2 regions of the Kocuria rosea genome follow, and region 1 is predicted to be linked to the other one. Evidence: predicted binding sites of a transcription regulator. Region 1 holds the regulator's gene; the other holds the start of a gene.
What was found. Region 1 encodes HrcA, which represses chaperone genes, less so after heat shock. Its sites were predicted from a motif close to TTNGCACTCGNNNNNNNCGAGTGCNAA; they were not measured.

Region 1 (3,664 bases):
GTCGGGATCGACCTTGAGCTCGACGTAGAGGTCGCCGTTCGGCCCGCCTGCGGTGCCGGCCTCGCCCTGACCCGAGAGGCGGATCCGGTTGCCGGTCGAGACGCCGGCGGGGATCTTGACGGTCAGCGGGCGGCGGTCGCGCACGCGGCCCTCGCCGTAGCACTCGTGGCACGGGTGCTTGATGACCGTGCCGAAGCCCTGGCAGGTGGCGCACGGCGCCGCCGTGACCACGGTCCCGAGGATCGACTGGACCTGGCGCTGCACCTGGCCGGATCCGTGGCAGACGTCGCAGGTCTCGGGCTGGGTGCCCGCCTGGCAGCAGGTGCCGTCGCAGGTGGGACAGACCACGGCGGTGTCCACGGTGATCTTCTTCTCCGTGCCGAAGACCGCGTCCCGGAGGGTGACCCGGACGTTGATCAGGGCGTCCTGGCCCTGGCGGGTGCGGGACGCGGGTCCGCGCCGGCCGGAGCCGGCGCCGCCGGCGCCCTGGAAGAAGGTGTCGAAGATGTCGGCGAAGCCGAACCCCGTGCCGGGGAAGCCCCCGCCGAAGCCGGTGTCGGTGCCGTTCTCGTTGCCGGTCGCATCGTAGACGCGCCGCTTCTCGGGGTCGGAGAGGACGTCGTTGGCGTGGGAGAGGCGCTTGAAGTCCTCGGCGGCCTCCGGGCCGGGGTTGACGTCGGGGTGCAGCCGGCGGGCCTTCTTGCGGTAGGCCTTCTTGATCTCTTCCTGGCTGGCGTCCCGGGACACGCCCAGGGTCTCGTAGTGATCGCTCACCGTGGTCCGTTCTGTCGAGAGGTCTGTGGTGGGTTTCGCTGGTGGGCCCCGGGGACGGGGCCCGCGGGGGCTCAGCCCCCGAGGATACGGGAGAGGTAGCGGGCGACGGCGCGCACGGCGGCCATCGTGGACGGGTAGTCCATGCGCATGGGGCCCACGACCCCCACCTTGGACTGCGGCCCGTAGCCGGTGGCGACGACGGCGGCCTCGGACAGGGGGCCCTCGGCGTTCTCCGTGCCGATCCGCACGGCCACCCCGCGGGCGTCCTGCTCCATCTCGGAGAGCAGCCGGAGCATCACCACCTGCTCCTCGAGGGCCTCGAGGACCGGGCCGATGCTCAGGTGGAAGTCCCCGGTGGAGCGGGCGAGGTTGGCGGTGCCGGCCATGACCATGCGGTGCTCGGCCCCGCCCGCCGCGAGGGCGCCGACGGCCTCCGCCACGGCGGCGGCGGCCGACTGCAGCGGCGGGGCGGTGGCCGCGGTCATCACGGCGAGGGCGTCCGGCACCGCGGTCAGGGAGCGCCCGACCACGGCGGCCAGCACCCGGGCGCGCAGCTCGAGCAGCTGGGACTCCTCGAGCGGCGCCCGCAGCACGGCGACGCGCTGCGCCACCCGGCCGTTGGTCGGGATGAGCACCACCAGCACCCGGCCGGCGCCGAGGTCCACGACCTCGACGTGGCGCACGGTGACCCCGGAGGCGTGCGGGTACTGCACGACCGCGACCTGCTGGGTGAGCTGCGCGAGCAGCCGCACGGTGCGCTCCATGACGTCGTCGATGTCCGCGGCGTCGTCCAGCAGCCGCTGGATGGCCCGCCGTTCCGGGCCCGAGAGCGGCTTGACGGCCGCGATCTGGTCGACGAACGTGCGGTAGCCCTTGTCCGTGGGGATCCGGCCCGAGCTCGTGTGGGGGGCCGTGATCAGGCCCTCCTCCTCGAGCGCGGCCATGTCGTTGCGCACGGTGGCCGACGAGACGCCGAGCCGGTGCCGGTCCACGAGGGCCTTGGAGCCGACCGGCTCGCGGAAGTGCACGTAGTCCTCCACGATGGCCTGCAGGATCTGCAGTCGTCTCGGATGGTTCACGTCGCTCCTCCCCGGTTCGTCCACGCCCCCGAAGATGCCCTGGCACTCGGGTGGCCACAGTGCCAACGGCGTCCAGTGTAGCCCCCGTGTCCGACGGCCGGTCGCCCCCGCGGTTTGGTACGCTTCCGGCTGATCCGCGCCGGACGCGCGGCACCGCGACCCGGGAGGACGACCATGAGCCACCACGGCTGGGGGCCGCGCAGCCTCGACGACGACGCCCTCGCCCGCCGCCGGCCGGTCTCCGCGGAGGTCCCGGTCGCCCCGGGGATGATCCTGGAGGACGTCGCGACCGGCTGGGTCGGCGCGGTCGTGTCCCTGGAGACCATCGGCGGGATGCGCGTGCTGGGACTCGAGGACCGGAGGGGGCGGGTCAAGGCGTTCCCCCTGGGACCGGGGTTCCTGCTCGAGGGCGAGCCCGTGGTCGTCGTCGAGCCCCGCCGGGCCCCCGCGGCGCGCAAGCCCTCCCGCACGCGCTCGGGCTCCGTGGCCGTCGAAGGGCTGCGCGCGAGCACCGCCAAGGCCTCCCGGGTGTGGGTCGAGGGCTACCACGACGCCGAACTGGTGGCCAAGGTGTGGGGCCACGACCTGGCGGTCGAGGGCATCGTCGTGGAGCCGCTGCACGGCATCGACGACCTGCCCGCCGCCGTGCGGGAGTTCGGGCCGGGCCCCGGGCGGCGGCTCGGCATCCTCGTCGACCACCTCGTGGCCGGCTCCAAGGAGTCGAGGATCGCCGCGGAGACCATGCGCCTGCCCGGCGCAGCGGGCAACGTCCTGGTGCTGGGCCACCCGTACGTCGACATCTGGCAGGCGGTCAGGCCGCGCACCCTCGGCATCGACGCCTGGCCCGTGGTCCCGCGGGGCACGGACTGGAAGACCGGCACCGCCGCCGCCCTCGGGTGGCCGCACCGCACCCCCGGCGACCTCGGCCGGGCCTGGCAGCACATCCTGTCCCGCGTGGACAGCTACGCCGACCTCGAGCCGTCCCTGCTGGGCCGGGTCGAGGAGCTCATCGACTTCCTCACCGCCCCCGGGGCCTGACCCGGCGCCCCGCGTGCACGGGCAACGCCCAGCAGATCGTCACAAAGGCACACGTGCGCGGGGCCGATCCTCCGCCCTCCGGGCCGGTCGGTAGGATGGTCGTGTCCCACCCACCGTCCGCGGCCCCGCCGCGGTCCCACCGCCGAAGGACATCCGTGCCCGTGCAGACCGACCCCCGACCGAGCCGCGACGACGCCGGGGCCCCGTTCGAGGGCCTCTCCCCCGTGGCCCAGCCGCTGACCGTCACCGAGGACCACCAGTGGGCGACCCTGGCGCACTTCGGCGGCGTCATCGGCTTCCTCCCCTCGTTCCTCGTCCACCGCGTCTTCCGCGGGCGCGGCCCGTTCACGGAGCAGGAGTCGATGGAGGCCATGAACTTCACCCTGCTGCCGACCCTCGTGGTGGTCACCGGGATCCTGCTCGCCCCGGTGCCGTTCATCGGCTGGTTCTTCGCGCTCGCCGCCGCCGCCGCGTGGCTGCTGCTCGCCGTCGGCTCCCTGATCGGCGGGGTCCGGGTCAACCGCGGCGAACCGCACCTCTACCGCTTCAACACCCGGCTCTACGACCGGCTCGTCGAGCGCCTCCGCGAGCGGTCCCGGGGGCGCGCCGCGCGCGGCTGATCCCGGTCCGCGCCGGGGACGTCCCTGACGGACGCATCCGTTCCCGACGGGTGCGTCCGTTCCTCGTGCGGGCGCCCCGGCCGGGGTGCCCCCGTCAGGCGAGCAGCCGCCGCACCACGGCGTCGCCGAGGAGCCGGCCCCGCAGGGTCAGCA
Region 2 (3,664 bases), 940 kb from region 1:
GCTGCGGGCCAGGATACCGGGGCCGCCCGCCCCGGCCCGTTCCGTCCGGGGCGGGCGGGACCGGCGGCGGACTGGCTAGAGTGGGCGCATGAGCGCTTCCTCCACCGAGACCCGACCCCTCGCCGTCGTCACCGGGGCCACCGGAGGCATCGGCCGCGCGTGCGTGGTGGACCTCGCCCGCGACCACGACGTCCTGGCCCTGGGCCGGGACGCCGGCCGGCTGGCCGAGCTCTCCGGCCTCCCGCACGTCACCGTCCGCGCCGCCGACCTGACCGACGTCGCGGCCCTGCCGTCCGTGGTGGCCGGCCTGGACCGGGTCGACGTCCTGGTGCACTCGGCGGCCGTGGCCGGGCGCACCACGGTGGAGGCCGCCTCCGTGGCGGACTGGCGGGCCCAGCTCGAGCTCAACGTGGTGGTCCCCGCGGAGCTGACCCGGCTCCTGCTGCCGGCCCTGCGAGCGGCCCGGGGGAAGGTCGTGTTCCTCAACTCCGGCTCGGGGCTCAACGCCCGCGCCGGGGACGCCGTCTACGCGGCCTCGAAGTTCGCCCTGCGCGCGCTCGCCGACTCGCTCCGCCAGGAGGTCGAGGCCGACGGCGTCGTGGTCAGCTCGGTGCACCCCGGCCCGGTCGACACGCAGATGCAGCGGGACATCCAGGCGGGCCTGGGCCACGAGTACGTCCCGGAGCGCTACCTCCGGCCGGAGTCCGTGGCCGCGGCGGTGCGCGCCGTCGTGGACGCGGGCGAGGACGCGCAGCTGACCACCCTCTCCCTGCGGCCGCGGGCCGAGTCGCGGTGACCGGCGAGGACGCGGTGCCCGCGGACGCAGTGCCCGACGACGCGGTGCCCGCGGACGCCCGGCCCGGCGACGACGCCGCCCTCGGCGCGGAGCCGGTGCCGGACGGGGAGGCCGCCCTCGACGGGGAAGACCCCGGGGAGGAGACCGGCCTGGACTCCGTGGACCGCGAGATCCTCTCGCTCGAGAACCTGCAGTGGAAGTACCAGGGGGCCAAGGAGATGGAGATCCGCCGCCGCCTGAACCTCTCGCCCACCCACTACTACCAGCGGCTCAACGTCCTGATCGACACCCGCGCCGCCCTCGAGCACGACCCGATGCTCGTGGCCAGGCTGCGCCGGCAGCGAGGAGACCACGGATGACCCGGTACCCGCACGACGAGTTCGACGACGTTCCCGAGGACGGTCCCCGCCAGGGCGCCCACCGCGGTGTCCGGCCGACCGTCCGCGTGGGCGCCCGGGAGCTCACCGCCATCGTCCTGGCCGGGGTGCTGACCCTCGGCGTCGGGGTGTTCTCGTTCCTCAACGCCCCGGGCGAGGCCGCCCCGGCGCCGGGCGCCACGTCCACGGGGTCCTGAGCCGGCCCGGTCCTCGAGGCGTCCCCCATCGGGCTCCGGTCCCGGAGCCCGACCGCTCCGACGCCGTTCACCACGACGTCGTCCACCACGACGTCTTCCACCCCTGACGCCACCGGAAGGAACCACCGTGCAGATCGAAGGAATCCGCGTCCGCGTCCGCGACTGGACCGAGGAGGACCTCGTCGACTACGAGGCGTGGATCATGCCGCCCGCCGGCGGCGGCGAGCACGAGTGGCAGCGCACGGACGGCCCGTTCTACCCGAACTTCACCGCCGAGGGCGCCCAGCGCTGGCTCGGCACCCTCCGGGAGCACGTGACGGCCGGGGACTGGCCGGACCCGCGCGAGACGATGGTGATCGCCGACGCCGCCGACGACCGGTTCATCGGGCAGGTGTCCTGGTACTGGTCGGAGAAGCCCACCGAGGACCCCGGTGACGGCACGCACCTGCTGCCGCTGCGCTCCCTGGGCATCACCGTGTACTCCCCGGAGCACTGGAGCGGCGGCTACGGCACCGAGGCGATGCGCCTGTGGATCGACTACCTCTTCGCCCACTCCGACTCCCACCGCCTCGACCTGGAGACGTGGAGCGGCAACGCGGGCATGTGCCGCGTGGCGGTGAAGCTGGGCTTCACCGAGGAGGCCAGGATCCGCCGGGCCCGCAGGGTCGGCGGCGAGTACTACGACCGGATGGTCTACGGCGTCCTGCGCGAGGAGTGGCAGGGCTGAGCGGAATCGGCTCAGGGGTTTGCACTCTCCGGGGACGAGTGCCAAGATTGCGATTAGCACTCAGTCGTGTGGACTGCTAATGGCTCGGTCCCCGGCCCGACCCGGGCAGCCACCGGCACAGGAGTGACACCTCAACCACCACGGTGAGGTGCCGCACGGCGTCGGGAAGAGTCCGCCGTCGTGCGCGCCGTCCGTCGCGGGCACCGTGGAGGTCGACCGTTTGTCTACCGTCCAGGAGGGACGAAGTCACATGGCAAAGATGATTGCTTTCGACGAAGAGGCACGCCGCGGACTCGAGCGGGGCCTGAACACCCTGGCCGACGCCGTCAAGGTCACCCTCGGCCCGCGCGGCCGCAACGTGGTCCTCGAGAAGGCCTGGGGCGCCCCCACGATCACCAACGACGGCGTGTCCATCGCCAAGGAGATCGAGCTCGACGAGCCGTTCGAGAAGATCGGCGCCGAGCTCGTCAAGGAGGTCGCCAAGAAGACCGACGACATCGCCGGCGACGGCACCACCACCGCCACCGTGCTCGCCCAGGCGCTCGTCAAGGAGGGCCTGCGCAACGTGGCCGCCGGCGCCGACCCGCTGAGCCTCAAGCGCGGCATCGAGAAGGCCGTCGCCGCGGTCACCGAGGAGCTGCTGGCCTCCGCCAAGGAGGTCGAGACCGAGGAGCAGATCGCCGCCACGGCGTCGATCTCCGCCGGCGACCCCGAGATCGGCCGCCTCATCGCCCAGGCGATGGAGAAGGTCGGCAAGGAGGGCGTGATCACGGTCGAGGAGTCCAACACCTTCGGGCTGGACCTCGAGCTGACCGAGGGCATGCGCTTCGACAAGGGCTACCTCTCGGGCTACTTCGTCACTGACGCCGATCGCCAGGAGGCCGTCCTCGAGGATCCCTACATCCTCGTGGTCAACTCCAAGATCTCCGCGGTCAAGGACCTGGTCCCCGTGCTCGAGAAGGTCATGCAGGCCGGCAAGCCGCTGCTGATCATCGCCGAGGACGTCGAGGGCGAGGCCCTGGCGCTGCTGGTGCTCAACAAGATGCGCGGCTCCATCAAGTCCGTGGCCGTCAAGGCCCCCGGCTTCGGCGACCGCCGCAAGGCGCAGCTGGCCGACATCGCCATCCTCACCGGTGGCCAGGTCATCACCGAGGAGGTCGGGCTCTCCCTCGAGACCGCCACCGTGGACCTGCTGGGCCAGGCCCGCAAGGTCGTCGTGACGAAGGACGAGACCACCATCGTCGACGGCGCCGGCACCGCCGAGGAGATCGAGGGCCGCGTGGCCCAGATCCGCGCCGAGATCAACAACTCGGACTCGGACTACGACCGCGAGAAGCTGCAGGAGCGCCTGGCCAAGCTGGCCGGCGGCGTGGCCGTCCTCAAGGCCGGTGCCGCCACCGAGGTCGAGCTCAAGGAGCGCAAGCACCGCATCGAGGACGCCGTGCGCAACGCCAAGGCCGCCGTGGAGGAGGGCATCGTCGCCGGCGGCGGCGTGGCCCTGATCCAGGCCGGCCAGAAGGCGTTCGACAAGCTGCAGCTCACCGGCGACGAGGCCACCGGCGCGAAC

Region 2: groL (chaperonin GroEL) is a predicted target of HrcA. The motif match lies at 2,151-2,177, and genes of this name have one in related genera.

What each region holds. Positions count from the first base shown of each region.
Region 1 is NZ_CP035103.1:2,054,595-2,058,258, reverse strand. Features, by position in the region: gene dnaJ (molecular chaperone DnaJ) at 1-774, opposite strand, end outside; gene hrcA (heat-inducible transcriptional repressor HrcA) at 846-1,853, opposite strand; gene EQG70_RS09540 (DUF3097 domain-containing protein) at 2,028-2,891, shown strand; gene EQG70_RS09535 (DUF4870 domain-containing protein) at 3,047-3,511, shown strand; gene hemW (radical SAM family heme chaperone HemW) at 3,606-3,664, opposite strand, start outside.
Region 2 is NZ_CP035103.1:2,993,652-2,997,315, reverse strand. Features, by position in the region: gene EQG70_RS13735 (SDR family oxidoreductase) at 89-796, shown strand; gene EQG70_RS18850 (DUF3263 domain-containing protein) at 811-1,155, shown strand; gene EQG70_RS13725 (hypothetical protein) at 1,152-1,370, shown strand; gene EQG70_RS13720 (GNAT family N-acetyltransferase) at 1,498-2,097, shown strand; gene groL (chaperonin GroEL) at 2,348-3,664, shown strand, end outside.